DNA from 2 places in the Candidatus Enterococcus mansonii genome. Region 1 is predicted to be linked to the other one. Evidence: riboswitches for the same ligand, from Rfam matches in the RefSeq annotation. Region 1 holds a riboswitch; the other holds the start of a gene.

The links. A riboswitch is a leader RNA that binds a small molecule or an ion and turns the genes downstream of it on or off. The one in region 1 is predicted to bind magnesium.
Region 2: another riboswitch for magnesium. It lies ahead of A5880_RS01810 (phosphatase PAP2 family protein); the one in region 1 lies ahead of A5880_RS04100 (LCP family protein).

What each region holds. Positions count from the first base shown of each region.
Region 1 is NZ_NGLE02000001.1:869,549-885,968, reverse strand. Features, by position in the region: gene A5880_RS04170 (WxLIP family cell surface protein) at 1-258, shown strand, start outside; gene A5880_RS04165 (YdcF family protein) at 359-940, opposite strand; gene A5880_RS04160 (aminoglycoside 6-adenylyltransferase) at 1,100-1,963, shown strand; gene A5880_RS04155 (L,D-transpeptidase family protein) at 2,368-3,840, shown strand; gene A5880_RS04150 (2-hydroxymuconate tautomerase) at 3,943-4,122, shown strand; gene thrS (threonine--tRNA ligase) at 4,495-6,435, shown strand; gene A5880_RS04140 (penicillin-binding transpeptidase domain-containing protein) at 6,620-8,740, shown strand; gene rpmG (50S ribosomal protein L33) at 8,869-9,018, shown strand; gene A5880_RS04130 (hypothetical protein) at 9,258-10,166, shown strand; gene A5880_RS04125 (alpha/beta fold hydrolase) at 10,264-11,019, shown strand; gene A5880_RS04120 (YusW family protein) at 11,168-12,004, opposite strand; gene A5880_RS04115 (DUF4809 family protein) at 12,237-12,632, shown strand; gene A5880_RS04110 (hypothetical protein) at 12,773-12,991, shown strand; gene A5880_RS04105 (DUF4303 domain-containing protein) at 13,018-13,512, opposite strand; M-box (ykoK) riboswitch at 13,783-13,952, shown strand; gene A5880_RS04100 (LCP family protein) at 14,082-14,996, shown strand; gene A5880_RS04095 (FAD-dependent oxidoreductase) at 15,141-16,420, shown strand, end outside.
Region 2 is NZ_NGLE02000001.1:375,522-391,941, reverse strand. Features, by position in the region: gene A5880_RS01865 (Bax inhibitor-1/YccA family protein) at 1-234, shown strand, start outside; gene argJ (bifunctional glutamate N-acetyltransferase/amino-acid acetyltransferase ArgJ) at 427-1,584, shown strand; gene A5880_RS01855 (ATP-dependent DNA helicase) at 1,783-4,170, shown strand; gene A5880_RS01850 (asparaginase) at 4,206-5,171, shown strand; gene A5880_RS01845 (amidohydrolase) at 5,461-6,648, shown strand; gene A5880_RS01840 (YajQ family cyclic di-GMP-binding protein) at 6,708-7,202, opposite strand; partial or broken gene A5880_RS01835 (YitT family protein) at 7,467-8,395, shown strand; gene A5880_RS01830 (class II fructose-bisphosphate aldolase) at 8,690-9,556, shown strand; gene A5880_RS01825 (MarR family winged helix-turn-helix transcriptional regulator) at 9,802-10,248, shown strand; gene A5880_RS01820 (ABC transporter ATP-binding protein) at 10,248-12,629, shown strand; gene A5880_RS01815 (ABC transporter ATP-binding protein) at 12,645-14,495, shown strand; M-box (ykoK) riboswitch at 14,692-14,859, shown strand; gene A5880_RS01810 (phosphatase PAP2 family protein) at 14,969-15,634, shown strand; gene A5880_RS01805 (diaminopimelate dehydrogenase) at 15,749-16,420, shown strand, end outside.

The sequences.
Region 1 (16,420 bases):
TGGACCTGGGAAAGAACGTTCAAAATAAAAGAAAAAGAAGCAAAAAAATATAATGCTACGGCAGTAAACTTGCCGCCAGAGCAGAAAAAACAATTTCCTTGGCTGTTGATTATGTTGATAGTTTTAGGAATACTGGCGATAATTTCAGGAATTATCTATTATTTTAAACAAAAAATAAAAAAAGAACGAGAATTACAACAACAGAAATATGAAGAACTTAAAAAAAATATAGATCAATCAGATGGAACGACTGAATAATAGTAGACCATTCAAAGTTTAATGTGAATAAGTGTGACGCATACTCTAGTTTTTGATTTGAGTATGCGTCACATTTAATAATCAAAGGATGTGAGAGCGATCAATGGTCAAAAAGTAAACCATATCCCAAAGCGCAAATTTCTCTCATGTATGTTTTGAAAGTGGCAGAAGATTTTGAGACAGCAGGAAGTCCGCTGATGTCCAAAACGCCTAATCGTTTTGCTAATAATTTTGAACGATACATATGGAAATCACTTGTAACGATTACGGTGTTGCCAAGCGGTTGTTTTTTTTGTGCATTAGTAATATTTTCTTTTGTTCGAGTCGAAGTGTCCTCTTTGAGAATTTGTTTTTCCGAAATGCCTTTTTTCATCAAATAATCAGCCATTACAGATGCTTCGCTATCTGGTTCGTCAGAGCCTTGACCACCACAGACGATGGCAGTTGCCTTTGGATATTTTTTTAAGTATGGGACTGCTGCATCTAGTCGTTCTTTTAACACAGTACTAGGATAAGCGTCCTCTTTTGAAGAACCTTTTACTTGCGCTCCTAAAATTAAAACTGTATCAGGTGAAGTTGTTGGTTGATTTTTTGTCCCACTTAAAATCAAAAAAAGAACTAGACCAGCATAACTGACACCTAAAGCTACTATAATAAACACCATTCGTTTTACCCATTTCATAACACCACAACCTTTCTTATCTAGTGTAGTAGATAATTGAAATGAATAATGTTAAGTCTTTCTTTTTTAATGTTTTTTTAACGTTTTTAAGAGAAAGTATAACATAGACCTTTGATTTGTCCTATAATCTAGGTAAATACTTGAAGGAGAGGAAATGATATGCGCACGGAAAAAGAAATGTTTCAGTTAATTTTGGATCAAGCAGAAAAGGATTCAAGAGTTTTAGCTGTTGGAATGAATGGGTCTCGAACGAATAACCAAGCGCCAAATGATCAATTTCAAGACTATGATATTGTTTATATCGTTGATTCTATTGAAGAGTTTATAAACGATACGACTTGGATAGATGTCTTTGGTCCACGTTTGATCATGCAAATGCCAGAGGATATGGTGTTGTTTCCACCAGAAAGAAATGGGCGATTTACGTATTTAATGCTATTTGAAGATGGAAATCGTATCGATTTAATACTTTGCCCGAAAGAACAAGCTGAAATTTGGAACGAAAGGGATCGACTAGCCAAAATATTATTGGATAAGAGCGATTTATTACCCAAGCTACCAGAAGCAACTGATGAGGAATATTGGATTAAAAAGCCCAGCGAAAAAGAATTTTTGGACTGCTGTAATCAATTTTGGTGGGTTAGTACTTATGTAGTCAAGGGGTTGTGCCGAAACGAGCTATTTTATGCGGCAGATCATTTAAACGAATACTGTCGGCTTGAATTATTACGATTACTGTCTTGGCAAGTAGGAGAAAATCAGGGGTATCATTTTAGTATTGGCAAAAATTACAAATACTTGCCAAACTATTTAACGAAAAAACAATATGAGAAGCTCAGAGAGACTATGGACGTTTCAAGTATATCTACTACCTGGAAAGCCTTAATGTCCTTGCAAAAACAGTTTAGCTACTATGCTCAGAAATTTTCACAAGAGAAGGACTGGAGCTATGACCAAAAAACGGCTAAAAAGGTAATGGATTACACGAGGAATTTAAGTCAACATTCTTTTTTTTATAAATAAATTAGAATCTAATACGTCAATTTAAAGTTTATTATAAATAAATATGGATTTAGAGCAATTTATTGCTAAATGGTCTTTTTTCCTACCCGTTATCTGTGTTAGAATAGTAGATACGCTGTATATAAAATTTACACGTTTGGAGAAAAAGTAAAAAAGTGAATGATTACATAAAAAGGTACATTTTTTCTCGTAGTGTAAGCAAAATAATTGAAGATTATAAGGAACTTGACTACACTTGCGTAAACCTGTTTTATTCTAACGGATATTAATTGAAACAGGACTGATGTAAAGAATAAAAGAACTAAAGGAAGAGCGGCTTCCTTTTGATCTATGTAGAGAAGGAATCACTCGATAGTCTTCATGAGGTCAAACAAAATATATCATAATAGAAGGAAGATAGCTCAATGGAAAATGAAGAATCAGTTAGTCGCTCTGCTAAAAATGCACGAGCATCGCAAAATAATCATCAACCAAATAAAAAGAAAAAAAGATGGTTAGTTCCAGTAGTTGGTTTGTTAATTTGTTTGTCATTGGTATTTGCTGGTGGACTTGTTTATTTCCAATCTCATTTTTTTATAACTGCTAAAGCCAATGGTGTTGATATCAGTTTGTTAAGTGTTAAAGCAGCAAAAGACAAATTAGAAAAATTAAACCAATCTGAAAATGTAATCATTAAAGTTAATGGCAAGGAAGAAAAAATTGAATTGCCTGAAAAATATGAAATCACAGAAGGTTACTTGAAAGAAAATATTGGTGATCGATCGCTTAAATTACCAATCAACGAAAATTACAAAGTAGAATTACAAAATAAATTAAATGCACTTGAATTTGAAGCGGGAACGCCAAGCCAAGATGCACGAATCGAAAAAGTTGATGGTACGTATCAAATCATACCAGAACAAATAGGAACAACGGTAGATAAAGCAGCTTTGATGAGCCAGGTCTTAAAAGATGTTGAAGCAAACAAAGGCAGCTATGTGTATGAAGCAAAAGAGTTCTATCAAAAACCTGCCTTAACGAAAGATGATAAAGGCTTGCAAGACAAACTAGCGATGCTATCCAAAAAAGAAAACAAAACAATCACATTGGATATCAATGGTGAAAAATTAGCACTTACTAAAGAAGAGATTCAATCATTTATGGATACATCGGGTAATGTTGATCCAACTAAAGTATATGCATGGGTAGAACAAACGAATCAAAAATATGGCTCTATTTTTAAGCCGATTATCTTTAAAAATGTCCATGGCGTAACAACTAAATATAAAAATAATGGCAGCTATGGTTGGGATATCAATATGCCTCAAACAAGAGATTTACTTGTTAATGCGATAAATAGTGATAAAGATACTGAAACAATCACAGTCCCAATTGATGGAGATGTCACTCAATCATCTACAGTTGATAAAGATTATGTGGAGATCGATTTAAATGATCAAAAAATGTACTTCTTTAAAGGCGGCGCTAAGGTGGTTGAAACAGACGTCATCACGGGGCGTTATAATAAAGGAACAGCAACAGTTCCTGGTTTTCACACGATTTTGTATAAAGATACAGATACAAAATTAGAAGGCGAAATGCTGGATGGCTCAAAATATAGTGTACCAGTTAAATACTGGATGCCGCTGAAGAGTTTCGGTGGTGTGGTCACACAAATCGGGATTCACGATGCAGATTATAAAGCAGAGTATTTCGGTAATAAAGAAGCCTATAAAACAAACTTCGGTAGTAACGGTTGTATCAATACACCAGGAGCTGCAGTTGCACAAATTTTTAATGGTGCTTATGCAGGAATGCCAGTGATTGTGTATGGTCATATCTATGACAGTGCACCTGGAGAGTTTGATAAACCTGTAGATTATGGTGAACCAGCTTAAAAAAGTAATAAAAAGAAGTCCAATTGGGCTTCTTTTTTAATAATGCAGATTTATTGATTGTGGTGTAGAAAAAAAATAAAAAAATTGAACGGAGGAAAAGATATGCCATTTATTCATGTCGAATTAATCGAAGGTCGTAGCGAAGAACAATTGACAAATATGGTCAAAGAGATCACGGAAGTTGTATCCAAAAATACAGGGGCACCAAAAGAGAAGATCCATGTATTTGTTAACGAGATGAAAAAAGATCGTTATGCTCAAGGTGGAGAATGGAAAAAATAATCCATTCGAATAAACACTTGCTTTTTATTGAAATAAATGTTTAAATTAACACATAAATGATTGATGAAAAAGACAACTGAACTTGCAAGCAGTCTTTTAGAGAGGAAAATCTTGGCTGAAAATTTTCCAGACCCGCACAAGGAATGACCACTTTTTCCAACCTTTGTCGAAGCAAAGGCGGTCGTACCGTTAACACGTTGAGGAATATAGTTATTTGCTGTATTTAAAAATAGGTGGAACCACGAACTTTTCGTCCTAGTATCTGAGCATTGTCGGATACTAGGTTTTTTTGTATTTAATTAAAAGTTCGACAGTGGATCATTATAAAAAAGTATCTTTTCAATCATAAACATTCTTAAGGAGGAAACAAAAATGTCAATTAAAATCACATTCCCAGATGGCGCTGTCAAAGAATTTGAGGCAGGTTCATCAACTTTAGACATCGCTAAAAGTATCAGCAATAGTTTGGCTAAAAAAGCGTTAGCAGGAAAATTCAATGGTACGTTAATAGATTTAGATCGTCCAATCGAAGAAGATGGAAGGATTGAAATTGTTACACCAGATCATGAGGATGCGTTGCAAATTTTACGTCATTCAACAGCTCACTTAATGGCTAACGCTTTGCGCCGTCTATTTCCTAAAATCAAGTTTGGTGTAGGTCCAGCTATTGATTCTGGTTTTTATTACGATACAGACAATGGCGAGAATGCTGTGACTGCGGAAGATTTACCAGCAATCGAAGCTGAAATGATGAAAATCGTGAAAGAAAATAACCCAATTGTTCGTAAAGTTGTTTCAAAAGAAGAAGCATTAGAGTTGTTTGCGGACGATCCATATAAAGTAGAGTTAATTACTGATCTTCCTGCTGATGAAGAAATAACAGTTTATGATCAAGGCGATTTCGTTGATTTGTGCCGCGGGGTTCACGTGCCATCGACAGGCCGTATCCAAGTCTTCCAATTATTGTCTGTAGCTGGTGCGTACTGGAGAGGGAATTCTGATAATCAAATGATGCAACGTATTTATGGTACAGCATTTTTCGATAAAAAAGAGTTAAAAGAATTTATTAGAATGCGTGAAGAGGCAAAAGAACGTGATCACCGTAAATTAGGTAAAGAACTTGATTTATTTATGATTTCTCAAGAAGTAGGCTCTGGGTTGCCATTTTGGTTGCCAAAAGGTGCGACAATTCGTCGTACAATCGAACGTTACATTACAGATAAAGAAATCAGCTTGGGCTACCAACATGTGTATACTCCGATTATGGCAGATGTTAATTTATACAAAACTTCTGGTCACTGGGATCATTATCATGAAGATATGTTCCCGCCAATGGACATGGGAGATGGGGAAATGCTTGTTCTTCGTCCAATGAACTGCCCACATCATATGATGGTGTATAAAAATGATATTCATAGTTACCGTGAATTACCAATCAGAATCGCTGAACTTGGTATGATGCATCGTTATGAAAAATCAGGTGCATTATCTGGTTTACAACGTGTGCGTGAAATGACCTTGAATGACGGCCATACATTTGTTCGTCCAGATCAAATCAAAGAAGAATTTAAACGTACATTAGAGTTAATGGTTGCCGTTTACAAAGATTTTAATATCGATGATTATCGTTTCCGCTTAAGCTATCGTGATCCGAATAATACAGATAAATACTTTGATGATGATGCAATGTGGGAAAAAGCGCAAGAGATGTTAAAAGCTGCAATGGATGAAATGGAACTAGATTATTTTGAAGCAGAAGGTGAAGCAGCCTTTTATGGTCCTAAACTAGATGTTCAAGTAAAAACAGCTTTAGGGATGGAAGAAACATTATCAACTATTCAATTAGATTTCTTATTACCGGAACGTTTTGATTTAACTTATGTAGGGGAAGACGGAGAAAATAATCATCGCCCAGTCGTTATCCATCGCGGAATCGTTTCAACTATGGAACGTTTTGTTGCTTACTTAACTGAAGTGTACAAAGGAGCTTTCCCGACATGGTTGGCGCCAATTCAAGCAACAATTATTCCTGTTTCTGTTGAAGCTCATGCCGATTATGCCTATGAAGTCAAAAAACGTCTGCAAGAACAAGGCTTACGGATCGAAGTAGATGATCGTAATGAAAAAATGGGTTATAAGATCCGTGCGTCTCAAACACAAAAAATTCCGTATCAAATTGTTGTAGGAGATAAAGAGATGGATGAAGCAACAGTGAATATTCGTCGCTATGGAAGTAAAGAAACAGACGTAATCGATCTAAATATCTTTGTAGAGAGCATGGTCGCTGATGTATCAAATTATAGCCGGAAATAAGTAGTAAAAAGGTACATTTATCACCTAATTATGTTTAAAGGTCTGGAAAGAAGCTCTTTGAGTGATTTTCCAGATCTTTAAACATTAAATATTTTCTTAGTAGGAGGATTCCCTCTATTTTTTTTTGCATTTTTTAGTTACAATAGAGAAGCAAGACTTTTCTTATAAGGAAGGACTAGGATAAATGAAAAAAATGAGCTTTTTAGATAAATTAAAAAAAGAAAACGTAGAACCAATGACACAAAATAGCAAAAAATCCCATATTCCATTTCGATTGAATTTGCTGTTTTTTGTTATATTTGGTTTGTTTGTCGCTTTGATCGTAAGATTGGGTTATTTACAGATTGCAGAAGGACAACAATTTGCTCAAAAAGTAGATGAAAATTCGACATTGAAAATCAAAAGCAATGCACCACGGGGACAAATCTATGATGCTGCTGGTAATTTATTAGTCGGAAATAAATCAAATCTGGCGATCACTTATACCCGAGGAAAAAAAGTTCAAACGGAAGATTTATTAGATATTGCTTATAAGGTAAACGATCTGATTCATGTACCCGCTGATGAATTAACTGAACGAGATAAAAAAGATTTTTGGTTAGCGAATCCTGATAATTTAAAAGCTGCTCAAAAACGTTTGACAGATAAGGATATGTTAGATGAAAAAGGGAATAAAATCACAGATCAAGGAACATTATATGTGCTGACTGTGGAAAAAGTAAAACCAGAAGAAATCAATTTTGATGAACGTACGATGCAAGCAGCAACAATTTTTAAACGAATGAATGCTGTATCTGAGCTGAATACTGCTTTTATTAAAAATGAGGATGTCACTCAAGATGAAATTGCTATAATCGGCGAGCACACTTCGGAAATTTCTGGTGTGTCCACAGGAATGGATTGGGATCGTGAATATCCACAAGACATGGCTCTAAAAAGTATTTTAGGAAAAGTTTCCTCAGAAAAAGCAGGATTACCCGCTGAAGAAGCAGATGAGTATCTAGCAAAAGGTTACGAACGAAATGACCGTGTAGGAACGAGTTACTTAGAAAAACAATACGAAGATATTCTTCAAGGGAAAAAAGCTATATCAGAAGTAACTTTGGACAGTAACGGGAAAATTGTTACGCAAAAGCCAATATCAGAAGGTCAGAAAGGTTCTAACCTAAAATTGACCATTGATTTAGGGTTTCAAGCAAAAATTGAAGAAGTTGTTCGAGCGCAATATCAACAGTTGTTAGCGACAGGAAATGCGAACTACTCAGATGGCGCCTATGTAGTCGTTATGAACCCTAAGACAGGCGCTGTGATGGCGATGGTTGCTTTAGATCGAGATCTTGCAACTAACGAGTTAACGTCTAATCCTTTAGCTACAATCAACAAAGCGTTTGAACCTGGTTCAGTAGTCAAAGGAGCAACTATTTCAGCAGGTTATGAACAAGGTGTGATTTCTGGTAATGATGTGTTGATCGATGAACCGATTAAGATTTTTGGAAGTGACCCAAAAGCTTCTGTATTTAATAAGTATCCTGGTGTTCCAATGTCTCTTAGTGCAGAGCAAGCCCTAGAATATTCATCCAATGTTTACATGATGAAATTGGTCTTGAAAATGATGAAAACTGATTACCAATACAATATGAAGTTACCTTATGAAACCGGAGACTCAACGTTATTTGATGTGTTACGTAAAACATTTGGTGAATATGGTATGGGTGTATCGACTGGGATTGATTTACCAGGTGAGTCTACAGGACTATCAAATACTGCATTTGATGACCCTGAGTTTGCTCCAATGCCAGGGCATTTACTCGATTTGTCGTTCGGGCAATATGATACGTATACTGCAATGCAATTAGCTCAGTATGCTGCTACAGTTGCAAATGGCGGAACTCGACTTGCGCCTCATTTGGTTCAAGGTATTTATAATAATAATCCAGATGGCACAATTGGTGATTTAAAAGAAGAAATTACACCAAAAGAGTTGAACAAAGTAGATATTAGTCCAGGTCAAATGGATATCATTAAACAAGGGTTTTATGATGTTGTGCACGGTGCTGGTGCCTTTACCACAGGGCAATATATGCAAGGCGCAAAATTGGATATGGCAGCAAAAACTGGTACAGCGGAAACAAATGTTGGTGAACATACTACAGTCAATAGTAACGTGGTTGCTTATGCCCCTTATAATGATCCTGAAATTGCTGTTAGCGTGATCTTACCTCACTTGACAAGTGAAAGTACCAGACCAAACCAACTGATGGCTAAAGCCATCGTAGATGCTTATGCAGATTATAAGCAACAATAAAATTTGTAAAGTAGTTTTCCTTTACAAATTTCAGTAAAAGGGTAGAAATTCATGAACAAACATGATATGATATTTGAGGCTAAGAAATATCTTAGAAAATACGAAATCAGATATAGGAGGGAAAACACATGCGCGTAAACATCACTTTAGAATGCACTTCTTGTAAAGAGCGTAACTACCTTACAAGCAAAAATAAACGTAACAATCCTGATCGTTTGGAAAAACAAAAATATTGCCCACGTGAAAGAAAAGTTACTTTACACCGTGAAACAAAATAATAATTTTGATAAAAGCGCAAAATCCTTAAGAGTAAGGGTTTTGAGCTTTTTTATTTTTAATACATATATTGCAAAAATAGTGATTAATGAGCTCAGAAAATAGTTTTAAAATTATATGAATAATAGTTTGAAGTGGTTGTTAAAGTTTGAATGTTAAATATTAAGAAAATAAAACCTATTTCTTTTTGTTTATTGTATATCGTTTTGTTGTCGTGAGGAGTTTTAAGGGAGTTTATTTTATGAAAAAGTTTGTGTTGTTTTTTAGTTTAATAGTCATTCTTTTTCCTGCTATGTGTTACGCTAGTGAAGGAAAAGAAAATTTATTGAAATCGAAGTTTGATTCTGAAAGTGATTTAACGAGACATTTTACTCGTAAACAAGTTTTAAATGGCAGTACTACAAAGAAAAAAAAGATAAAAGAGGAGATTTATCTAACTTTTCCTTTTGAGAATAGTCCGTATATGTTTTTTGCGAATTTTGTATTAAACGGTCCAGTCAATAACTATAGTGGGTTTATCGAAACTATTTACTATCGAGACAACATTAAAATCAAAGATATGTACTATGAAAATAGACCTGTAAAAACAGATAAAATCGGTATTTATTCCACTGATTTATGTTTTACATCTGAAGAGGGTGTGATCTATCACTATAAAAATGTACCTTATTTAGTCAGCAGTGATCGACCTACTATATTTTTTTCAGAAATAAATTATGACAAAGAGAATGCCCGTATATCTGGAAAAATAAACATGCCGAAGCAAAAAAATACGTTTCAAGTCGAATTATTTTATACAGACAATGAAGAGTATCATTATCAAGAAGCGGTTGCTGATAAAAAAGGTCGATTCAATATGAAATTGACTAGGGATGGACAAGTGGGAAAAATGTATCTTAGAGTGACGGATGGTCTGGGAAATTATGCTGATGCCTACGATATCTTACATTCAGGAATTAGTTATCCAGAAACATCAGCAAATACACAAGACGTAGTCGAATATATTCAAAAACAAAAGCGATATAAGGCATCTTTTGGGTTGTTACTTCGAACAATAGCAGTTAATATTTTGCTTGTATTAGCCATGATTCTGTCGATTTTACGTCTAAGAGTTATTGTAAAAAGGAAACGTAGGAGAAAATTTTTTTAGATAGTATTTTATTGTAGAGTTGAGCAAAAAAAGTGATGTATACTCCTTAATGTGTATAATAAAGCCAATAAGAATAGTTTATTAAGGAGATCCTAAAATGAAAATAAGTGTTCGACACCGTTTGATTAAAGAAATTCCAGTATTAGAAGTCGTTTCTGAGCAGGATAAAAATAACTCTTTGCCTCTAGTGATTTATTACCATGGTTGGCAAACGGCTAAAGAGTTGTCATTGACTCAAGCAAGAAAACTGGCTAAAAAAGGCATAAGAGTCATTTTACCAGATGCAATGAATCACGGTGAGCGAAAAACGGGTGGGGTGTCGCCAATTCCCTCTGTGACATTTTGGTCTAGTATTCAATATAATATTATTGAATTTTCTCAATTAGTTCGACATTTTGATAAACAAGGTTTGATTATGGAGGACAAGATTGGTGTTGGTGGTGTGTCGATGGGAGGTATTACAACCTGTGCATTGTTAACGCAACACCCTGAGATCAAAGCAGCCGTTTGTATGATGGGAACACCATCTCCATTGCGTTATATTGATCGAGTAATGACACGTGCGGCTGAAATGGATATTTTTGTGCCAAAGGATTTACCATTATTATTAAGCTGGGTGGCACATTACGATTTATCTAAACAGCCTGAAAAAATAGCAAAACGTCCTGTATTGTTTTGGCATGGAACAGAAGATCCCAAAATACCTTATAGTGATGTGTCTGATTTTTATGAAGGAATTAAAGATAAGCCATTTGCGGAAAATAGCCAGTTTATGACGGGAATGGAGGAAGGACATCTGGTTAAAGGTGAGATGATGGATGTTGTAGCTGAGTGGTTTGAAAGGGAACTGTAGTAAGAATGGTCACATAAAACCAGAAAAATGAAGAAATCAAAAATAGCTTTTTGACTTTTTAGAGTGAACTAGATACGTATAAGATTTTAGGCGTGCACCAATAAAGAAGAAGTTCTTTGGTTGCACGCCTATTTGCATAGATGATTGTTTATTTCAATTTAAATTTAACTTGTGAGTTATCAGTAAATTGTCCTTGGAATTGGAATTGTTTGTAGCTTGATCCTTTACCAAGTTTGTTTAAAATGTGTGAAGTAATTTCTTTTTCACTACCATTTTTTAGGTTTAGACCAGCGATGATTCCTTCAATTTTTTCTTCAGCAGCACTACCTTGTAATTGTACTTTATTTGATTTGTCTTGGTATTGTGCTTTGATAGTTCCATTTGCATTCACTTGATATTGGAATTGTACTTGTGTACCATTTGTGTAATTTACTTGTACTTCTAATTTTTTTAAGTCTGATTTTTCAGCAGGTACTTCCACTTCAGGAGTCTCAGTTTCTGGTGTCTCTACTTCAGGTACTTCTACTTCTGGCACTTCCACTTCAGGAACTTCAACCTCAGGTGCTTCAGTTTCTGGCACATAGTATGATTGTAAACCGAATTCTGCTTTTACATATCCTTTAGTAATTAGGATAACTTTAAGATGTAAATCTTTTTGATACGTCATTTTTTGTAGTAAACTTACTGATTTGTAGTAATTTTTACTGAAATCTCTGGCGATCACAGTCGCTTGTGATTTACTGTATCCAGCAGCTTCCCATGTACTTGTTTTCGCTAATTCATTGTAAACAGATGATACATTTGAACTTGTTAATGATAACCCTGTGTGTGCTAAGATATCTGCTTTATTGAATAAAGTGACTGTCTTGTTGTAATTTGATTCTACGACTGTTGCTGCGTTTGCATGGCTTGATACCATTCCTAAACTTGCCGAACATAAACTAATTGTTAAAACTGCAACCATCATACCTTTAAAAAATTTCATAAAAAATTCCTCCTCTTATTTACTACTGTTTTATAAATAGTAGCTTGCCTATATTATTATCTGAAAAAAATATAAAGTAAATACATATTAGTGATTTCTAATAATTTTAAATATATTTTAATTATATTTATATGTTATGTAGTACAGTTATGTTTATTTTTCTATCTTATTTTAGGATAATATTTGATATAATAAAGTGAATGAACTAGATGTTTGGAAAGGATTTGTAAGCATGAAAGCAGTAAAAATTGCGAAAAAGGTCAACTTATTAGATGGAGGGTGTAATGCATGTGGAATCATCGAAGATGTGAGCTATACATTAACGTATGATGAACAAGCCATTCCATTAGATGAGTTGAACGTTAATACATTAGTTACGGCGATTGTCTTAAAAAATGGATTTAAACGTGAATATGAATCTGATGTTTTAGATGATTATATTTTATATAAAAAAGATAATCATCAAATTAGACTCAAAGAAGAATATGACTATTTGATTTATTCAACTGCTCAAACAAAGCTTGAAACAAAAGATCAAATAATTGATAATAAAGTGCTAGTAAAAAAAGTAAATGAAATTCTTACAACTATTTTTGTGTTGGATGAGGTTTCATTTAGCTTTATTTAAGGTGGAATGGTATGGGACCTTATGCAGAATTTGGTATTATTGAAGCATTTGATAAAAAGAACATGTACCATAAATATGAACCAGAGAAGTATCACTGTATCAAAATCCCTGATGATGCAATTAACCGATAGTGGGCTGATTTGTCATTAATTGAAACCTATTTTTGCGTATCCAACCAAAAAGAGAGAGGACTGGATCGCTGGGGAATAACGATAATTTCACCAGCATCCGTGCCTGCTTTTTATGATGTGATTATAAAAGATAAGAAAAACTATGACCAATTTTATATAACGGAATTGTCTAAGTTGCTTCTTAAAGCAATCGATGAAAATAAATATCTGATTCATTATGGTGTATGACAAAAGAATCAGGACACTCTTTTTTATTATAGTTGAAAAAGCTCAGAAGTCGTTATTTTTTCAAAACGTTCTTCTGAATCAGAGGGTTCTTCATTGTGATCGTAAACGAACAACTTAAATGCCTCTGTTTTTGGAATTCGCTGAAAGGTTTCACTGGTTGTAAAAAGAACGAGTTGTTCACAAAGCCAGTCAAGAGTGGTCTGGATGTCTTCGTCTTCTTCAACCCAATCATCAAATAAATGGATTGAAGCAAAACGTTGCTCCTCGTCCCAATCTTTCGAATGATACTTCATTTCAGCTAATTGTTGTTCTTTGTAGCCTTTGTCAGCGTAGTAGTTTGTAGTCTCTTCCCAGCGCTCTGTGGTATTCAAGCAAAGGTTGATTTCACCTTCTTGGTAAATAGTGCAATCTAAAGCAAACGCATAAAATGTTTCATCAGAATGATCCAATAAAAAATTATCAATACGATCGATTAGAAAATTAAAAAAGAATTCTTGTTGAATTTCTAAAAAATTTTTCATAAATACCTCCTCCAACTATTTGGTCTTCTACACATTGAAACAGATATGCTAAAAAAAGTCCATCTAAAGTTTTTAATGCTAGTAGAAGATGTATAAACAACTTGTTTATTTAAGAAATACTAAAGATTACCATACCCATTTAATTGTCTAATTTCATCCAGTAATGCGAATATAATGATAATTCTTTTAATAATCTGTTTTTTATCTAGCGCAATTTAGGCAAAATTTAATTTGACTTTATTATGCTTATTGCTTATAGTGTAAAATGAATTAAATACTTGTTAGGTGAGGCTCCTATATAAACACAGGCTACTGCTCAGAAATGTCGAAAGACAGGCACGGGTAGGACAAAAATCGTCGAATTAAGGCGGTTTTCAAAGTAGCTAAAAGCAGACGCTTTTTACGTTATATAGTGCTAAAACTCAACGAAGAGAAGAACTAGGTAAGTCGAAAACAAGTGATAGTTATCACAGTTCTGATACCCAGTAATCTAATCCCTTCGCTGAGTCATCTTGGTGAAGGGATTTTCTTGTACAAGTATACATTTGCGTTTTGGAAAGGAATTCACAATGAAAAAATCGTCAAAAATAATTACTATTACCCTGTTATCGATTCTTCTTGTGGTAGTTAGTATTGGGTGCTATGCGGCAATCTCATTTCAACAAGCAAAAGAAAAAAGTGAGTCACAATTGTCTAATAAAAATCAAAATTTTACTGGAGATGAACAAACGAGTGACAAAGAATTAACGGTGATGGTCATCGGGAATGATTCTAGAGACGATGATGAAGATCAAGGTCGTTCGGATACATTGATGGTGGCTCATTATGATGGGAAAATGAAGCAGCCTAGATTGATTTCTATTATGCGAGATAGTTACGTAACGATTCCTAATTATGGTTTAGACAAGATAAATGCGGCTTATGCTTACGGTGGCGCACAATTGACAAAAGAAGTGTTAAATACAAGCTTTGGGTTACCGATTAATTATTATCTAGTCATGGATTTTAAAGAATTTAGTGCAATCATCGACGAACTCTATCCAAAAGGTGTAACAATTGATGCTGAAAAAGATATCAATTTAGATGGTGTGGATATTACTAAGGGAAAACAAACGCTTCATGGAAATAGCCTATTGCAATATGCTCGTTTCAGAATGGATGAAGAGGGTGATTTTGGTCGTATCAGACGTCAGCAACAAGTGATGGACGCATTGATCAATCAGTCGAAAGATTTGATCCCAATCTGGGAATTACCTCAAGTTGCCGGAAAACTAGTAGGAAAAATCGATACGAATGTACCTACGAGCTTACTGATTGATTTAGCAAAAGATTTCTTGTCAGGCAAAGTCAAATCATTAGAATCACTTTCAGTTCCTGTACAAGGCTCTTGGGACTTTAATGATAATACGGAATCAGGAAGTGTTCTTGAAATCGACGAGCAAAAAAATGCTGAAGCAATTCAAGCATTTATGAAAAGTAAATAAAGTTGGAAAATAGATTTCATCCTAAGTTGATCAGACTTAGTTAGATGAGTCTATTTTTTTTGAAAAGGCGAAAGGATGAATTTCCTTATTGATTATGCTATTCTTGAAGAAAACGTTTTATATAATTGGAAAGAAGGCTTAATTATGAAAGTTGTGATTATCGGGGCTTCTTTTGCTGGGGTGTCAGCGGCTTTGGCAATAAGAAAAAAACATCCTGCAGCGGAAATTCATTTAATTGAGAAACAATCGACAATCGGCTATTTACCAGGCGGAATCAATCTTTATTTCAATAAAACGATTGGCCCAATCGAAGAAGCACAATTTATTTCAGAGCAACAATTAAAAAAGTGCACTATTCAATTATTATTAGCTGCAACAGTCGTTAAGATAGATTCAAAGCGACAGATGGTAATATATGAAAAACAAGCGGAGGACTTTTGTATTTCATTCGATAAATTGATTTTAGCTACCGGCGCAAGTCAGTGGTCTCAAAAAATTTTAGGTAGTGATTCGGAGAAAGTGTTAAAATATAAATTTTTACCTGGCGTTTTAAAAGCAATCGAACAACTCAAAAATAGCCAAAAAGTGGCCTTGATCGGTGGTGGTCAGATAGGGGCTGAGGCAGCAGATATGCTGTTAAAACAAGGCAAAGAGGTTCATCTTTTCGAGCAAATGGATTATTTATTATTTAAGTATTTTGATCGGGAAATGATCCGGCCTGTCCAAGAGGAAATGGCGCTAAAAGGGATTATTTTTCACTTTGAAGAGACCGTCGAAAAGATTGTTGATAGCGATCAAGGACTAAGAATTGAAAGTAAAATGACTAAGCTAGACTGTGATAGTGCTGTGTTTGCTATGAATGTTCGACCGGATTTAGCCTATCTAGACGAGCATATCCAAGTACATACTGATCGAACGGTTTATGTGAATGAGTATTTACAAACATCACAGGCGAATATTTTTGCAATTGGTGATTGTATTCAAGTACCTTACAGTTTATCTAACGAATCTTTTTATATTCCTTTAGTGAATAATGCTGTTCGAACAGGTCTTGTGGTGGCGCAAAACCTTGTGGAAAATACAACACCGTTTGTTGGGGCAATTCGAACGATTGGTACCAAGCTTGTCGATTATTATGTAGCAAGTACGGGGTTGACTGAGGCTGAGGGACTATTTTATGATCAACCGATCGGTGTTTCTCATGTGGAACAAAAAAGTGCCCTCTTTTTAGGTGGTGAGATAATTTATGGAAAAATTATTTTTGAAAAAGAAAGCCATCGAATCTTAGGTGCACAATTGGTTTCCAAAGCGAATATTTTAGAAAAAATCAATACACTTGCCTTAAGTATTCAAATGGGGCAAACATTAGAAGAATTATATCAGAAAGATTATTTATATCATCCGTATTTTTCAACAATTTTGGA
Region 2 (16,420 bases), 490 kb from region 1:
GTAATCAATTTCTTTTTCCTACGTAGTAGTGCCGTTTCGTTTTTCATTTCTATCTTGATGGTTTTGATTTTTGCAGGGATTACAGCTTATGACAATCAAAGAATCCGCCAAGTTTACAACGAAACAGGGGGACAAGCAGGAACAGGGATTGCGGTCTTTTTCGCTTTACAATTATATCTTGATTTCATCAATTTATTTATCGCTTTCTTACGTATCTTCGGTAAAAATAACTAAGAGTAGTTTTAAACAACATCTAGAGAAATTTAGATGTTGTTTTTTTGCATTTTTTTAGCTTTAAAATGAATAAAAATACTTAAATAAGTTTATTTGTGTTTAAATAACCGTTGACTATTATTGCTATATCATTTATACTTTTAGAAAATTACTGATGATTTGCCAACAATAAAAAATGAGAAGGTGTCGTTTATGGGAGCGTATGGAGATGGTCCAAAGGGATTTAAATTTTATGGTGGGCATGTAGGGATTAAAAAAAGAAAAAAAGACTTTGGGTTAATTGTGGCTGATGAACTCTGTCATGCCGCCGCTGTGTTTACAAAAAATACATTTTGCGGTGAGTGTATTCCAATTGGAAAAGAAAATATCAAAGATGGACAGTTGCAAGCGATTGTTGTGACGAGTGGGATAGCTAACGTGGCTACAGGGGAAATTGGTAGACAAAATGAGTATAAGATTATGCATCAATTATCTAAAAAATTAGACATTGAAGCAACCAATATTTTACCTTCTTCAACAGGATTAATCGGACCACAATTACCAATTAAGACTATTGAAGACTTTTTAAGCAACCAACCGATTAAATTAACAAAAAAATATGAAGACTTTGCTCAAGCTATATTGACGACTGATAAGCGGACAAAAGTACGAACAGTGAAGATTGGTGAGGCAACAATGTTAGGAATCGTCAAAGGTTCAGGAATGATCGAACCAAATATGGCAACGATGTTGGCCTATGTTTTAACGGATGCAAAAGTAAGCAAAGAAACAATCTATCCAATGTTAAAAGAAGCGGTTGACCAGTCCTTTAATACAATCAGTATTGATTCAGACACAAGCACAAGTGATACAGTGGCGTTTTTAGCGAATGGGCATTACGAAGTGAAGGAAGAGCAGATACAAGCAGCGCTCAATCAACTATGTAAAGAGTTGGCATTAGATGTGGTAAAAGATGCTGAAGGAGCGACGAAGACAATGTTTGTTACTGTGAAACAAGCAACAAGTAAAGAGCAAGCTCGATTTGGTGCTAAATCGGTTATTAATTCACCTTTAGTAAAAACAGCGTTATTCGGTCATGATCCAAATTGGGGACGAATCATAATGGCTTTAGGAAAAACGCAAGGTTTAATATTTGATCAAGATAAAATAAATATATCATACGGTGATTTACCAATTTTTTCGAATAATCAAGAAGTGAAGCAAAATCTTCCTCTAATCGAGCAATATATCAAAAATAATGAAGATGTCTATCTAACGATCGATCTTCAACAAGGGACTGAAAGTTTTCAAGCAATTGGCTGTGATCTAAGTTATGAATATGTCAAAATCAATAGTGATTACGCCACTTAAAAGGATAAAACGAGGGTTGACTCAGAAATGTCTAATTGTAAGAGCAGACAAGGTGTTGCTTTTGTAGACTGATTTATTTAGCTTTTATGTGACTAGGATTTGACTCGTAGAGTGATTCCTTAGTCACATTTTAGTTTTCTCGCCTCTTTTATTTTACGAATGTATGTTCTATAATAGAAGAGATGGGTGGGATCATGAATGAAAACAAGGCAAAAAATTGCTGTTCGTAGATTAGTTGAGTTTATTTTACGTAAAGGAAGTATTGATTCTAGACATACAAGTGAGCATACTGCTCAGGAAGGTGCCAAGATTCATCGGAAATTACAGCAAGCAGCCAGTGGAAATTATCAAAAAGAAGTGAAATTAGCAATCAACATAGAATTAAATCAGCAAACATACATAATTGAAGGGCGAGCTGACGGAATTTTTTTCGATGAAAATAATCGAACAGTCATTGATGAAATTAAAACATCAGAACCCGCATTTTCCGAATTATCAGAAGAACAGGTGGAAATGTTTTGGTATCAGGCAATGTGCTATGGCCATATATATTGTCAACAAGAAGACCTAGAAACGATCACTTTACAGTTGACCTATTACCAGACAACCACGAAAGAAATTACGCGACAAGACAAAGAATGTACAAGAGAAGAACTAAAGCAATTTTTTGATGAGTTAACTCAAAGCTATGAGCAGTGGTTGATTTTTAAAACGAGTTGGCGCAAACTTCGGAACCAATCATTAAAGAACTTAACGTTTCCATATGGAGCGTATCGTTCAGGGCAACGAGAACTTTCAGTCGCTGTTTATAAAACAATTTTAAGTGAACAAAAATTATTTGTTGAAGCGCCAACAGGAACTGGGAAAACGATTTCTACGTTATTTCCTACCTTAAAAGCACTTGGTGAGGAGCAAGCAGAAAAAGTTTTTTATCTAACGGCTAAAACCATTACCCGTCAAGTAGCCGAAGATGCTGTAGAAGCAATGAAACAAAAAGAAATGCATCTAAAAAGTGTTACACTAACAGCGAAAGATAAAATCTGTTTCTTGACGGAACGAAATTGTACGCCAGAAGCGTGTCCCTTCGCTAATGGTTATTACGATCGTTTAAACGAAGGCTTATGGGATTTACTAAATCATGAAAATCAACTGACCAGAGAAGTGATTGAGAGATATGCAAAAAAGCATACATTGTGCCCCTTTGAGCTATCATTGGATGTTAGTTTATGGTGTGATTTGGTGATTTGCGATTATAATTATTTATTTGATCCAGTTGTTTATTTACGCCGCTTTTTTGAAGATCAATCAGAGCCCAAAGAAACCATTTTTTTAGTAGATGAGGTCCACAATTTAGTCGGTCGCTCTAGAGAAATGTATTCAGCCGCTTTATCTAGAAACAAGCTATTAGCACTGAAAAAAATCATCGATAAAAACCAAACAAAATTTAACCGAGCCTTAAACAAAATAGACAAAGAATTTGCAAAAATCCAACAAGTTTGTGAGCAAGAGGGAACGCTCTTTTTGCATCAAAATGAACCAATTGATTCTTTAGTTAAAGCTGCTAATTCTTTAGTCGAAAAAATAAAAGAATGGTTACCTGAAAATCAGAACTTTGTTGAATTGGAGCAAGTGTTAGCTGTTTATTTTGAGTTGATGCATTATCTTAAAATCGGTGAAAGTTATGATGATCATTATTGCACCTATGTAAATTGCGAAAACTATGATATTATAATCAAGCAATTTTGTTTAGATCCCTCTTACCTTTTAGAGCAAAAACTAGATAAGGCCAAAGCCAGTATTTTATTTTCAGCAAGTTTAACGCCTTTGGATTATTACCAAGAAATTCTAGGTGGCACTCAAGACAGTTTGCGTTGCCGAATACCCAGTCCTTTTCCGAAAGAGAACCAATTGTTGTTGATTGAAAATCAGATACAAACAACATACAAAGAGCGGGCGCAAAGCTATGAAAAAATTACTGAAAGTATAACTGGAATGATCAAACAAAAAAAAGGGAATTATGTTGTTTTCTTTCCTTCTTACGCCTATATGGATAATGTCTATAAGCTATTTCAGCAAAAAAATCCGCAAATTAAAACAAAAATACAAGCAACCTTAATGAATGAAGCAGAGCGGGAAGCTTTTTTGCGCGACTTTATCTCAGAGCCAGATGATACTTTCGTTGGTTTTTGTGTATTAGGCGGTATTTTTTCAGAAGGAATCGACTTAAAAGGGACGCGCTTGATTGGCACAGCAATCGTGGGTGTTGGATTACCCCAAATGAATCATGAGCAAGAGTTAATTAAAGAGTATTATGATCGAGAAAAAAATCAAGGCTTTCAATTTGCCTACCAGATTCCAGGGATGAATAAAGTGCTGCAAGCCGCTGGAAGAGTAATAAGAGATACAGAAGATAAGGGAGTGGTTCTTTTGTTAGATCAGCGTTTTTCGTCGAATGCTGTTCGACGTTTATTTCCGCCTCATTGGAATCAAGTTCAGCAAGTCTCTTCTACTGAGCAAGCTCAACAACTAATGAAGCAGTTCTGGCAATCAATGGAATCGACTAATTACAAAGGAACGATCATTTAAATAATCAGGAAAATAGAACTATAGGAGGAACCAAAATGAAAACGATCTTAGTTTTACACACAGGTGGAACGATTTCGATGTCAAAAGAAGCCGATGGTAATGTTGCACCAAATCAGATGAATCCCTTACTGGATCAAGAAGCATTATTTGAAGGGAAAGTAAATTTAATCGTAGAGCCGATTTTTAACATCCCTTCACCTCATATGACACTGGAGAGGATGTTGGAACTCAAAGAGCGGATACAAAAAGCCTACCAAGAAAAGATTGATGGTGTGGTGATTACTCACGGCACTGACACGTTAGAAGAGACAGCTTATTTCTTAGATATTACATTAGAAAATCAGATACCAGTTGTTTTGACTGGGGCGATGCGCTCAAGTAATGAGATCGGAACAGATGGACTATACAATTTCATTAGTGCAGTTTGGACGGCTTGTTCAGATGATTCACGTGGCAAAGGAGTCCTTGTGGTAATGAATGATGAAATCCATACAGCACGTTATGTCACGAAAACTCATACGACAAATGTTGCGACATTTCGGACACCTACATTTGGTCCGATTGGTATGATTGCAAAAGAGCGAACCTTTTTTGCTAGTGAGGTTTGTCCGCAAGAAGTGTGTGATATTCAATCAGTGGATGGGACAGTTTATGTGATTAAAGCATATGCTGGTATGGACAGCAGTTTATTTGATTTAATTGATAATGATCAAACGAATGGGATTGTTATTGAAGCACTGGGGGCAGGAAATCTGCCACCAGAAACCTTACCTGCGCTAGAAAGAATGTTGGCGCGCAATTTGCCAATTGTTTTAGTTTCCCGTTGTTCAAACGGCATTGCTGAAGACATTTATGATTATGAAGGCGGCGGCGTAAATTTAAAGAAAATGGGGATTATTTTTTCAAGAGGCCTAAATGGACCAAAGGCTCGAATTCGGTTGATTGTTGGATTAAATAGTGGAAAGAGCTTACATAAACTACATGATTTTTTAAGTGAATGATTTTAATTGTTAAAATAGACGAAATAATGGGATGGGGCCAAAATGAGACAGGTGTCAAAAGTCGTATGTGAACTTCTACAATTTGAAGCCCGAATCAACACCGAGAAAAAAGTAGCTGCTACACGTTGTTTTTTTCTCGAATTTTTTTTGCTTTTTGTAAAAAAAACGGTTGTTTGTTCAGGAAAATGCTATAATGAGAAAAATGATTGATTTTCTTTTTTAATTTAATAGTACTTCTTTTATGCATAAACAAAATAAATGAGTAAAAAAGTAGAAAGGGTGTGTAGGTATGAGGTTTAAAGAACAATTATTGCAGGCATTGGATCAAAAAGAGGAGAAGATGATTGAAATCAGAAGATATTTACATCAATATCCTGAATTATCTTTTCAGGAATATAAAACGGCTAAGTATATCGCTGATTTTTACGAAGGAAAAGACTGTTCGGTTCGGACAGGCGTTGGTGGAAATGGTGTAGTTGTAACGATTGATAGTGGTCGTGCTGGTCGAACGGTCGCATTGCGTGCCGATTTTGATGCCTTACCTATACAGGAAAATACTGGTTTACCTTTTTCGTCAAAAATCGATGGTGTCATGCATGCGTGCGGTCATGATGCTCATACAGCGTATATGCTTGTGCTAGCAGAAACCTTGATTGAATTAAAAGATGCGTGGCAAGGAAAAATTGTTATTTTACATCAACATGCTGAAGAATTGCCGCCAGGAGGAGCCAAAGCAATGATTGCAGATGGCTGTTTGGATGGTGTAGATAATGTATTAGGATTACATGTAATCAGTAATCTAAAAAATAGTACGGTTTATTATCATGCTGGGTCAATTCATACGGGACAATCTGGTTTTAAAGTGAGTATTCATGGTCGTGGGGGACACGGATCAATGCCTCAGGATACGACCGATGCGATTTTAGCTGCCTCTAATTTAGTCGTGAGTCTCCAATCGATTGTCAGCCGTCGTGTCGATCCTTTTGAAATGACAACATTAACTATTGGAAGTTTTGAAGCTTCAGGTGCTTCAAACGCAGTAAATGGTAAGGTCGTTTTACAAGGTGATGTTAGAACGTTATCAGGAGAAGTTCAAAAATCCGTTGAAGTCGAATTCAAACGTATTTTGGATGGTATTGCATTGATGTACAATGTCACGTATGAATTGGAGTATCGTCATAATTATCCAGTAACAGTCAATAATGAACAATTAACCGATTTTGTTTCGGCTAGTTTAAAAAATAGTGACATTCCTGAAATAGAAGCTATTCTTGACTCAGGTGCACAAGGACCGTCAGAAGATTTTGCCTATTACGCACAAGAAAAACCAAGCTGCTATTTTCATGTAGGAGCAGCACCTAAAGATGGTCATTTCTATCCTCATCATAACGAAAAATTTATGATTGATGAAAATGCGTTACTGATTAGTGCAAAAGCCATGGGTGCAGTCGTAGCAGATTATTTGGAAAAATATTAGATAAAAAGAATCAAGCATAACTAGACGAAAAATTAAATTCGCTTAGTTATGCTTTTAGATTATCGGTAATTAGTAAATTGTAACTCCATTGGTAGCTCTAAATCCCTAAGAAGAGCAATGACTTTTTGTAAATCATCACGGCTTTTACCAGTTACTCTGATTTTATCTTCTTGAATTTGTGATTTGACTTTGATTCCTGAGTTTTTGATGGCTACATTGATTTTTTTTGCATTGTCTTTATCGATGCCGCTAATTAAATCACCATATTGACGAGCAGATCCGCCAAGTGCTTTCTCACTTGTTGAAAAATGAATATTTTTGATGGGGACAGCTCGTTTCACTAATTTTGCAAAAAGAACATCTTTGACTTGTTCAATTTTATAATCATCCTCAGCAACAACAACTAACTTGTCATTTTCTAACTTTATATCAGCGACCGAACCTTTGAAGTCAAACCGATTTTTGATCTCTTTTACGGCAATTTGAATGGCGTTTTTTACTTCCTCCATATTGATTTCAGATGTTACATCAAAACTTGCTTCTTTTGCTGCCATTGTGTATATCCTCCTTTAATCACTATTTCTTATTTTATAGTACCATTAAATAGAGAAGAAACAAGTCAAAAAAGCTTTTTCAAAGAATAGTGGACAGGCGGCATGTCCGAAGGGAAGTGACTAAAATAATCCTCATTTTAATCAATTTTTCTTTTCTTTTTTACGATGAACTGTTATTCTAAATCAGGAGATTTTTCTGATTGAATCGGTGATAAGTAAAAGTTGCAAGAATGGAACAGCTTTTTGGTAAAGGGGAGGATATACATGAATAAGTGGGTTATTTCATATAGACAAAGTGAAACATTGAAAAAGTTTGCCGTTATTTTTGTTACAGGGATTTTAGTAGCAATCAGTTTAAACTTTTTTTAATTCCAGCAAAAGTTTTTTCAGCAGGAATGAATGGCGTTGCACAGATTATTGCGACTTTATTACATACGCATTTATCGATAACCATTGATACAGGTCTTTTTATTTTGTTATTAAATATTCCAATTTTTATTTTAGGTTTTTTGAAATTAGGGAAAGAATCAACGATTTATAGTTTTCTAAATGTTGCTTGGGTTTCAATAACGACGATTCTATTGCCTATCGAAGTCGTTACCACTAATCCTTTGATGAATGCAATTGTCGGCGGCGTTTTGATTGGGATTGGTGCAGGATTATCTTTGAAAATGGGCTTTACAACGGGCGGTATGGATATTGTTTCATTGGTTTTATCTAAAACAACAGGTAAGACAGTTGGAAATTATATGTTTATGCTTAATGGAATTATTGTCGTGATTGCAGGATTTGTTTTTGATTGGGAGAGTGCGTTGTACACGATCATCTCGATTTATTGTATGACTCAAGTAGTTGATATGATTCACACCAGTCATCAAAAAGTAACGGCTATGATTGTAACGGTTAATCCAGAAATTGTCACACAAGCCATTTCAAAGCAGATGATCCGTGGAATGACATTGTTACCGTCTATGGGTGGTTATTCCGGTGTAGAAGGCCGTATGATCATGATGGTCATCACTCGTTATGAATTATACGATTTAGAGCAGATTGTTTATGAAGTAGATGAAAATGCCTTTATGAATATTATTCCAACGCAGTCTGTCTTAGGTCGTTTTGCGAATGAAGATGAACAACGGATTTTTAAAAGTACAGGTAGTTTTCCGGAAGTGAAAAAACGTAAAGGAAAATAGAAAATTTGTCTAAATTGTAAGGATATTTTCTTATAATTTGGACTTTTTTTATTTATACAATCGCTTTATTTGCTAAAGATAACTTTCATTATAATGTTTAGCAATCATTGGTGTAGCAATGTTTTTTCAGACAAATAGCTAAAACTGTCCACAGTTTTGTGAAAGTTTGGACAAAAGTTTTCTGAAAAAGACAATTTTAGTAGAAAAGTACTAAAAAGTCTGCTAAAATATAACTGTTGGTTAAGGATGTCCTTAACAAATAAAGTTTTTTTAAAACTTAGGAGGAATTTTATTATGCCATTAGTATCAGGAACAGAATTTCTTAAAGCAGCTCGTAAAAGCGGCTACGGTGTTGGAGGATTCAACACAAACAACCTAGAATGGACTAAAGCGATTCTTGAAGCTGCAGAAGCTAAAAAAGCGCCAGTATTAATCCAAACTTCTATGGGTGCGGCTAAATACATGGGCGGATACCAAGTATGTTACGATTTAGTAAAAGATTTGATTGATTCAATGGGCATTACTGTACCAGTAGCTCTTCACTTAGACCATGGTGAATACGAAGATGCATTAGAATGTATCGAAATCGGCTACACTTCAGTAATGTTTGATGGTTCTCACTTACCGTTTGAAGAAAATATTGAAAAAGCAAAAGATGTTGTTGCTAAAGCACATGCTAAAGGCGTTTCTGTAGAATGTGAAGTTGGCTCAATTGGTGGTGAAGAAGACGGAATCATCGGTTCAGGTGAATTAGCTGACATTCAAGAATGTGTACAAATGGTTGCTACTGGGATTGATTACCTAGCATGCGGAATTGGTAACATTCACGGTTCTTACCCAGATAACTGGGCTGGATTAGCTTTTGATCATTTACAAGCAATTTCTGACGCTGTTGGTGATATCCCGTTGGTATTACACGGCGGATCAGGTATTCCTTTAGAGCAAGTTCAAAAAGCAATCTCTATGGGTGTTTCTAAAATCAACGTGAACACTGAATGTCAAGAAGTATTTGCAGCTGCAACTCGTAAATATATTGAAGAAGGCAAGGACCTTGAAGGTAAAGGTTTTGACCCTCGTAAATTATTAGCACCAGGAACAAAAGCTGTTACTGAATTAGTTGAACAACGTATCGAATGGTTCGGTTCTGCTAACAAAGCATAATAAATAAAAGAAGAGACTGAGACGACAGATTATTGTTGTCTCAGTTTTTTTATTAAAATCAGAGTTAAATATCTCTGAAATTACATATATTTATATTTTTTAAAATAAAACCGTATTCATTTTAATTTTTAAACCAACTCTATTGACAAAGAAAGCTATTTGCGTTAATATCAAACAGCATTAGTTACTAACACTGTTAGCTATTAATGGTGGAAGTAATTATTTTGAATAAAAGGAGGAGTCATATGTCATTCGCAGAAGAAGCAGAACAAGAGCTGATGCGTCTAATGGTTCAAAATCGTCATAGCGCATTTAGTAGACTTGAAAAGAGCAATCAAGGTGAAAGTATTGTTATCAAGTTCCTTAATCGTTATGGTGAACCAACGAGCCCAAAGCACCTCGCAGAATCATTGAATCTATCTAGCGCCCGCATCGCAGTTGTTTTAGGAAGCTTAGAAAAAAAAGGACAGATTGAACGTAAAATGGACCCCAATGATCGACGTCGTATCCATGTTACTTTAACTGAGTGCGGCAAAAAAGCAGCTAAACTTCAAAAGAAAGAAATGCGGGATAAGATTGTTCAAGTGTTTAAGATGATGGGAGAACAAGACACAAAGCAATTTATCAAGCTGACTGCAAAATTCGTAGACTACTCCCAACAAATATCCCAGAAAGAGGAAGGTGACCAATAGTGAAAATTTTCAAATATCTCGGCAAATACTGGTATGCGGTCATCGCAGTTCTTGTGCTTTTAGTCGTACAGGCAAATAGTGATTTAAGCTTACCAAACTTAACATCAGGTATCGTTGATGTTGGGATTCAACAAGGAGGACTTGAATACTCCACGCCTGAAAAAATTAGAAAAACAACTCTTCAAGGAATTGAAATGTTCATGACTGAAGATGAGAAAAAAACCATTGAGGATAATTACAAATTAACAACTGAAAAAATTAATGGTAAAGAGGTTGAAGTGTACAATTTAACGCTTCAAAACGATATGACAAAAGCCAAGTTAGCGGATATTTTTAATCTGCCGATGATGATGTTGGCGTCTTCACAAGCAAAAGATTCATCAAATGCAAGTAAAGCGAAAGCTATTATCGAAGACTACAAAATGATTGGAGCCGATGGAGCTAAAGCAAAACAACTCGGAGAAGAAGCAAAAAATCTAGGTGAACAAGCCAAAGTTGCTAGCGTAGAAGCTGCTTCTGCAACAGATATTACTGTAGCAACAGAACAAGGTGCCAAAGCTCAAGAGTTAGCTGCTCAAGCCCAAGCTAAGGGCGCAGAAGCCAACGCATTAGCAGAATTAATTAAAACAAAGAGCGACGAAATACCAGCTAAAGTTGAAGCTGCTCGCAAAGAAACTAAAAAAAGCTTAGGGGATCTAGGCGCGGATTCAATAAAAACTGTAGGTATTCAATTGACATTGGCTGAATACAAAGCACTAGACATGAATACAAAACAAATACAAACAGATTATATGATCAAAACAGGAACAAAAATGCTTCTATTAACGCTTGTTTCAGCAGTTGCAGCAATCATTGTTGGATTGATTGCATCCTTAGTGGCTGCATCTGTTGCACGAAATTTACGTGTTGGTCAATACGAGCGAACATTGCAATTTTCAAATACAGAAATGGAGAAATTCTCCCCCGCTTCATTGATTACTCGTAATACAAACGATATTCAACAAATGCAAATGGGAATCGTCATGATCATGCGTATCGTTTTATATGCCCCAATTCTTGGGATTGGCGGTATCTACAATGTATATAAAACAGGAACAGGTATGGGATGGATTGTTGGAGTGGCTGTAGTTGCAGTCTTAGTCCTAGTGATGACCTTATTGTTGACGACCATGCCTAAATTTAAAGCCTTACAAAATTTAGTCGATCGAGTGAACCTAGTTTCTCGTGAAATTATTACTGGTCTGCCAGTGATTCGCGCATTTTCTCGTGAAAAATTTGAAGAAAAACGTTTTGACACGGCTAATACAAACTTGATGAAAACTCAATTATTTGTTAACCGAGCAATGTCTATTATGATGCCTGTTATGATGTTGATGATGAATGGTATTTCTGTTTTAATCGTTTGGGTCGGCGGACATAATATGGACAAAGGACAGCTTCAAGTTGGAGATATGATGGCTTTTATCACATACACGATGATGATTGTCATGGCATTTATGATGTTATCTATGGTTTCCATTATTTTGCCTCGTGCTAACGTTGCTGCTGGTCGTGTAGAAGAAGTTCTTAACACGGTACCAACAATTAAAGATCCAAACCAGCCTAAAGATGACCATGAATTTAAAGGTGAAGTAAAATTTGAAGCAGTAGAATTCCGTTACGGAGATGCTGATGAAGATGTTTTACACCATATAAATTTGGTAGCTAAACCAGGTCAAACGACTGCTTTGATTGGTTCAACGGGTTCTGGAAAATCAACAATTGTCAATTTGATTCCACGTCTTTTTGACGTAACAGGTGGAAGAATCACCATTGATGGCATCGATATTCGTGAAATGAGTTTGCATAAACTACATGAGATTATTGGATTTGTGCCCCAAAAAGGGATCTTATTCTCTGGAGATATTGCTTCAAATATCAAATTTGGTGATGGGGATATTTCAGATGAACAAATGAAAAAAGCTGCTAAAATTGCACAAGCCGAAGAATTTATCGATTCAAATGAAAAAGGCTATGACCGAGAAATTTCTCAAGGCGGAACCAATGTTTCTGGCGGACAAAAACAACGTCTATCTATCGCTCGTGCCTTAGCCAAAGATCCTAAAATATTAATTTTTGACGACTCATTTTCAGCTTTAGATAATAAAACAGATGTTGCATTGCGCAAAGCACTATCTGAAAATATCAAAGGAGCTACTCAAATCATCGTCGCCCAAAAAATCTCTACAATCCTTCATGCAGATAATATTATCGTACTAAACGAAGGTCGGGTAGTAGGGCATGGGACACACGAAGAATTGATGCAATCGTCAAAAGTTTATCAAGAAATTGCCCAATCACAATTAAGCAATGATGAATTAGGCATTGAAGAAGCGGAGTAAGGAGGAGCGAGAATAATGGCAGAACAAAAACAACATCGCCCTCGCGGCGGTCGTGGTGGCGGACCTGGAGGACATATTGCTCCAGTAGAAAAAGCCAAAGATTTTAAAGGAACATTGAAAAAATTATTGTCCTATCTTGGCGCATATAAAATTCCTGTTTTCTTTGTAATAATCTTTGCAATTGCCTCAACTATTTTTAATATTTGGGGACCTAAAATCTTATCAAAAGCAATTACAGAATTATTTAATGGCTTGATCAAAAAATATCAAGGAACTGGCGGCATTGATTTTGAAAAAATTGGCGGGATATTATTATTCATGCTAGGTCTTTATCTGGTTGCTTCCTTATTTGGAATCATTCAAGGTTGGATCATGTCAACCATTTCTCAAAAAATTACGTACCGAATGCGTAAAGAAATCTCAGAAAAAATCAATCGTATGCCGATGAATTACTTTGAAAGTAGAACAACGGGTGAAGTATTGTCAAGAATCACAAATGATGTAGACACACTTGGACAATCATTGAACCAATCCATTACACAATTGATTACTTCTACATTTACAATTATCGGAGTTATTGTCATGATGTTATCGATCTCAGTAAAAATGACTGGTATCGCTATTTTGATCGTACCAATTTCAATGATTTTAATTATGATCGTTGTGAAAAACTCGCAAAAATACTTTAAAACCCAACAAGAATATCTTGGCGTGATCAATGGGAAAGTCGAAGAAACAATTGGCGGTTATACTATCGTCCGTTTATTTAACGATGAAGAAAACGCCCTTAAAGAATTTAAAGAACAAAATGATGTGTTATTCAAATCTGCTTGGAAATCTCAATTTCTTTCTGGCTTGATGCAGCCAATCATGAACTTTGTTGGAAATCTTGGTTACGTAGCTGTTGCAATCTTTGGTGGAATCATGGCGTACAATGGCTCAATTACTGTTGGGGACATTCAAGCGTTCATCCAATACGTTCGTAACTTAACTCAACCAATCGCTCAGTTGGCTCAAGTATCTAATTTACTTCAATCAATGGCAGCAGCTGCGGAACGTGTCTTTGAATTCCTTGGTGAGGATGAAGAAGAACAAACTGTTGAAAATCCAGTTAAAATTGATAAAGCAAAAGGCATGGTAGACTTTGAACATGTTCGTTTTGGTTATACACCAGAAAAAATTATTATCAACGATTTTAGTTCCCATGTTGATCCTGGTCAAACTGTAGCGATTGTTGGTCCAACTGGAGCAGGTAAAACAACGATGGTTAAATTATTGATGCGTTTTTACGATGTAACATCTGGAGCCATTAAAATCGATGGTCATAATATCAAAGACTTTAATCGTGAAGACCTTCGTAAAAATATTGGAATGGTTTTACAAGATACTTGGTTATTTAAAGGAACTATCATGGAAAATCTTCGTTATGGTCGTCTTGATGCAACGGATGAGGAAGTATACGAAGCGGCAAAAGCTGCTCATGTTCACCACTTTATCCAAACATTACCTGGCGGCTATAACATGGAATTAAATGAAGAATCATCAAATATCTCTCAAGGCCAAAAACAATTATTGACGATTGCTCGTGCTATTTTGGCAGACAAACCGATCTTGATTTTAGATGAAGCAACATCATCTGTCGATACTCGCACAGAAGGTTTAATCCAAGGGGCGATGAATAATTTAATGGCGGGTCGGACATCATTTGTTATCGCACACCGTTTGTCAACGATTAAAGATGCAGATAAAATTCTTTATATGCAAGACGGCGATATCAAAGAACAAGGAACACATGAAGAATTACTTGCTCAAGGTGGTTACTATGCATCACTTTATAACTCACAGTTTGAAGAGTTAACTGAGTAAAAAAATAAAAAAAGTGCTCATCAAAAAGCAACATTGATGAGTTCTTTTTTTATTTCTACAGGAATTACTTTTGCTTCCAATGCTTATCTGTAATTTGCTCGCATGAACATTTGCTTTAATTTAAGAAAAAATAAAGAGTCTTAAAATAACTTGAAAAATTATATTTCCATCGTTATTATAAATAAAATGAATAAATAAATAACCTTGTTAGGTGAGGCTCCTATACAAACATAGGCTATTGCGCAGAAACGTCGAAAGACGCCAATGTGTAAAACAGGAATTGTCGAATTAAGGCTTTTCATAAAATAGCTAAGAATTTTTCTTTACGTTGTATAGTGCTAAAACTCAGACGATGAGATGGGTGAAAAGTCAAACATCTTGGGAAAAAATGTTTGGCTTTTTTCTTTTGCAATGAATGCATCTGGTCATAAGGTAAGCAAGTTTAATGATTTAGAAATGGAAGGATGAATGCTTTGAAAAGACAAAAATTTACCCCTGCGATTATAAGTATTGTACTATTTTCATTACTTACTTTTTTAGTTGTTGCTAACGTACCAGGGTTTATTCACTTGGATTTTTCTATATATCAATTCACTTGGAAACCTGATGGAGTGATTACTAATCTAGTGAATATACTTGCGAAAACAGCAACGATTATTCCAATCACTATAGTCAGTTTAATTGTTTCAGTGATGCTTTTTAGAAATAACTATAGGATATTAGCCATTTGGCTGAGTAGTAATGTGTTTGTCGTCAGTGCTTTAGGTTTTATACTGAAACAAACTATTGCACGAACGAGGCCTAATGTAGAACAACTTGCTGAAAGGGCTTCTTACAGTTTTCCTAGTGGTCACTCTTTATTAGCGATGTGTTTGGCATCTTCGATTATGTTAGTTATACAAACCGTGTATTCAAATGATCCAAAAAAGTATCAAATGTTAAACATTGGCTTAGTCGTATATGTCCTTTTGATTGGATTGGGTCGAATCTATTTAAGGGTTCACTATCCTAGTGATGTGCTTGGAGGATTTCTGTTGAGTTTTTCCTGGGTAAACCTTTCCTATGTTTTGCTGCAGAAAATAGATGCCAACGGAAAAATTTCCATTTTAACAAAGAACAATCAGGATACTAACTACTAGGAGTAAAACAAGAGACTATTTTCTTTGCAAAAAGGTCTGCTTCTACAACTTGCGATTGTCAAATGACTTTTCCATTTGGTATAATTTGATGCATAGAAGTGGAGGAATGTAAGTATGATAAGAGTAGCAATTATCGGGTATGGGAACCTGGGACGTGGTGTTGAACGTGGGATTAAACAAAATAAAGATATGGCATTAGTAGGTATCTTTACAAGAAGAGCACCTGAAACGGTTCAAACAGAAGGCGGACAAGCGTTTACCATGGAGGAACTTAAGTCTAAAAAAAAGGATATCGATGTATGTATTTTATGCGGCGGCTCTGCGACAGATTTACCAATGCAAACGCCAGAATGGACGCATTTATTTAATACAGTGGACAGTTTCGATACACATGCAAAAATTCCCGAGCACTTTGCTAAAGTTAATCAAGTGGCGAAAGAAAATCAAACTACATCAATTATCTCAACAGGATGGGATCCTGGTCTATTTAGTTTGAATCGATTGTACGCACAAAGTATTTTACCAGATGGACAGACCAATACTTTTTGGGGCAAAGGAGTTAGTCAAGGACATTCGGATGCTTTAAGACGAATTGAAGGTGTGATAGATGCTGTTCAATACACAATACCCAATAATGAAATTATTGAGAAGCTCAAAGCAGGGGAATCATTACAGATGACGACCCGTGATAAGCATTTTAGAGAATGCTACGTAGTTCTTGAAGAGGAAAGGGATTCAGAAAAAATTCGTGAAGAAATAGTTTCTATGCCTAATTATTTTGCTGAC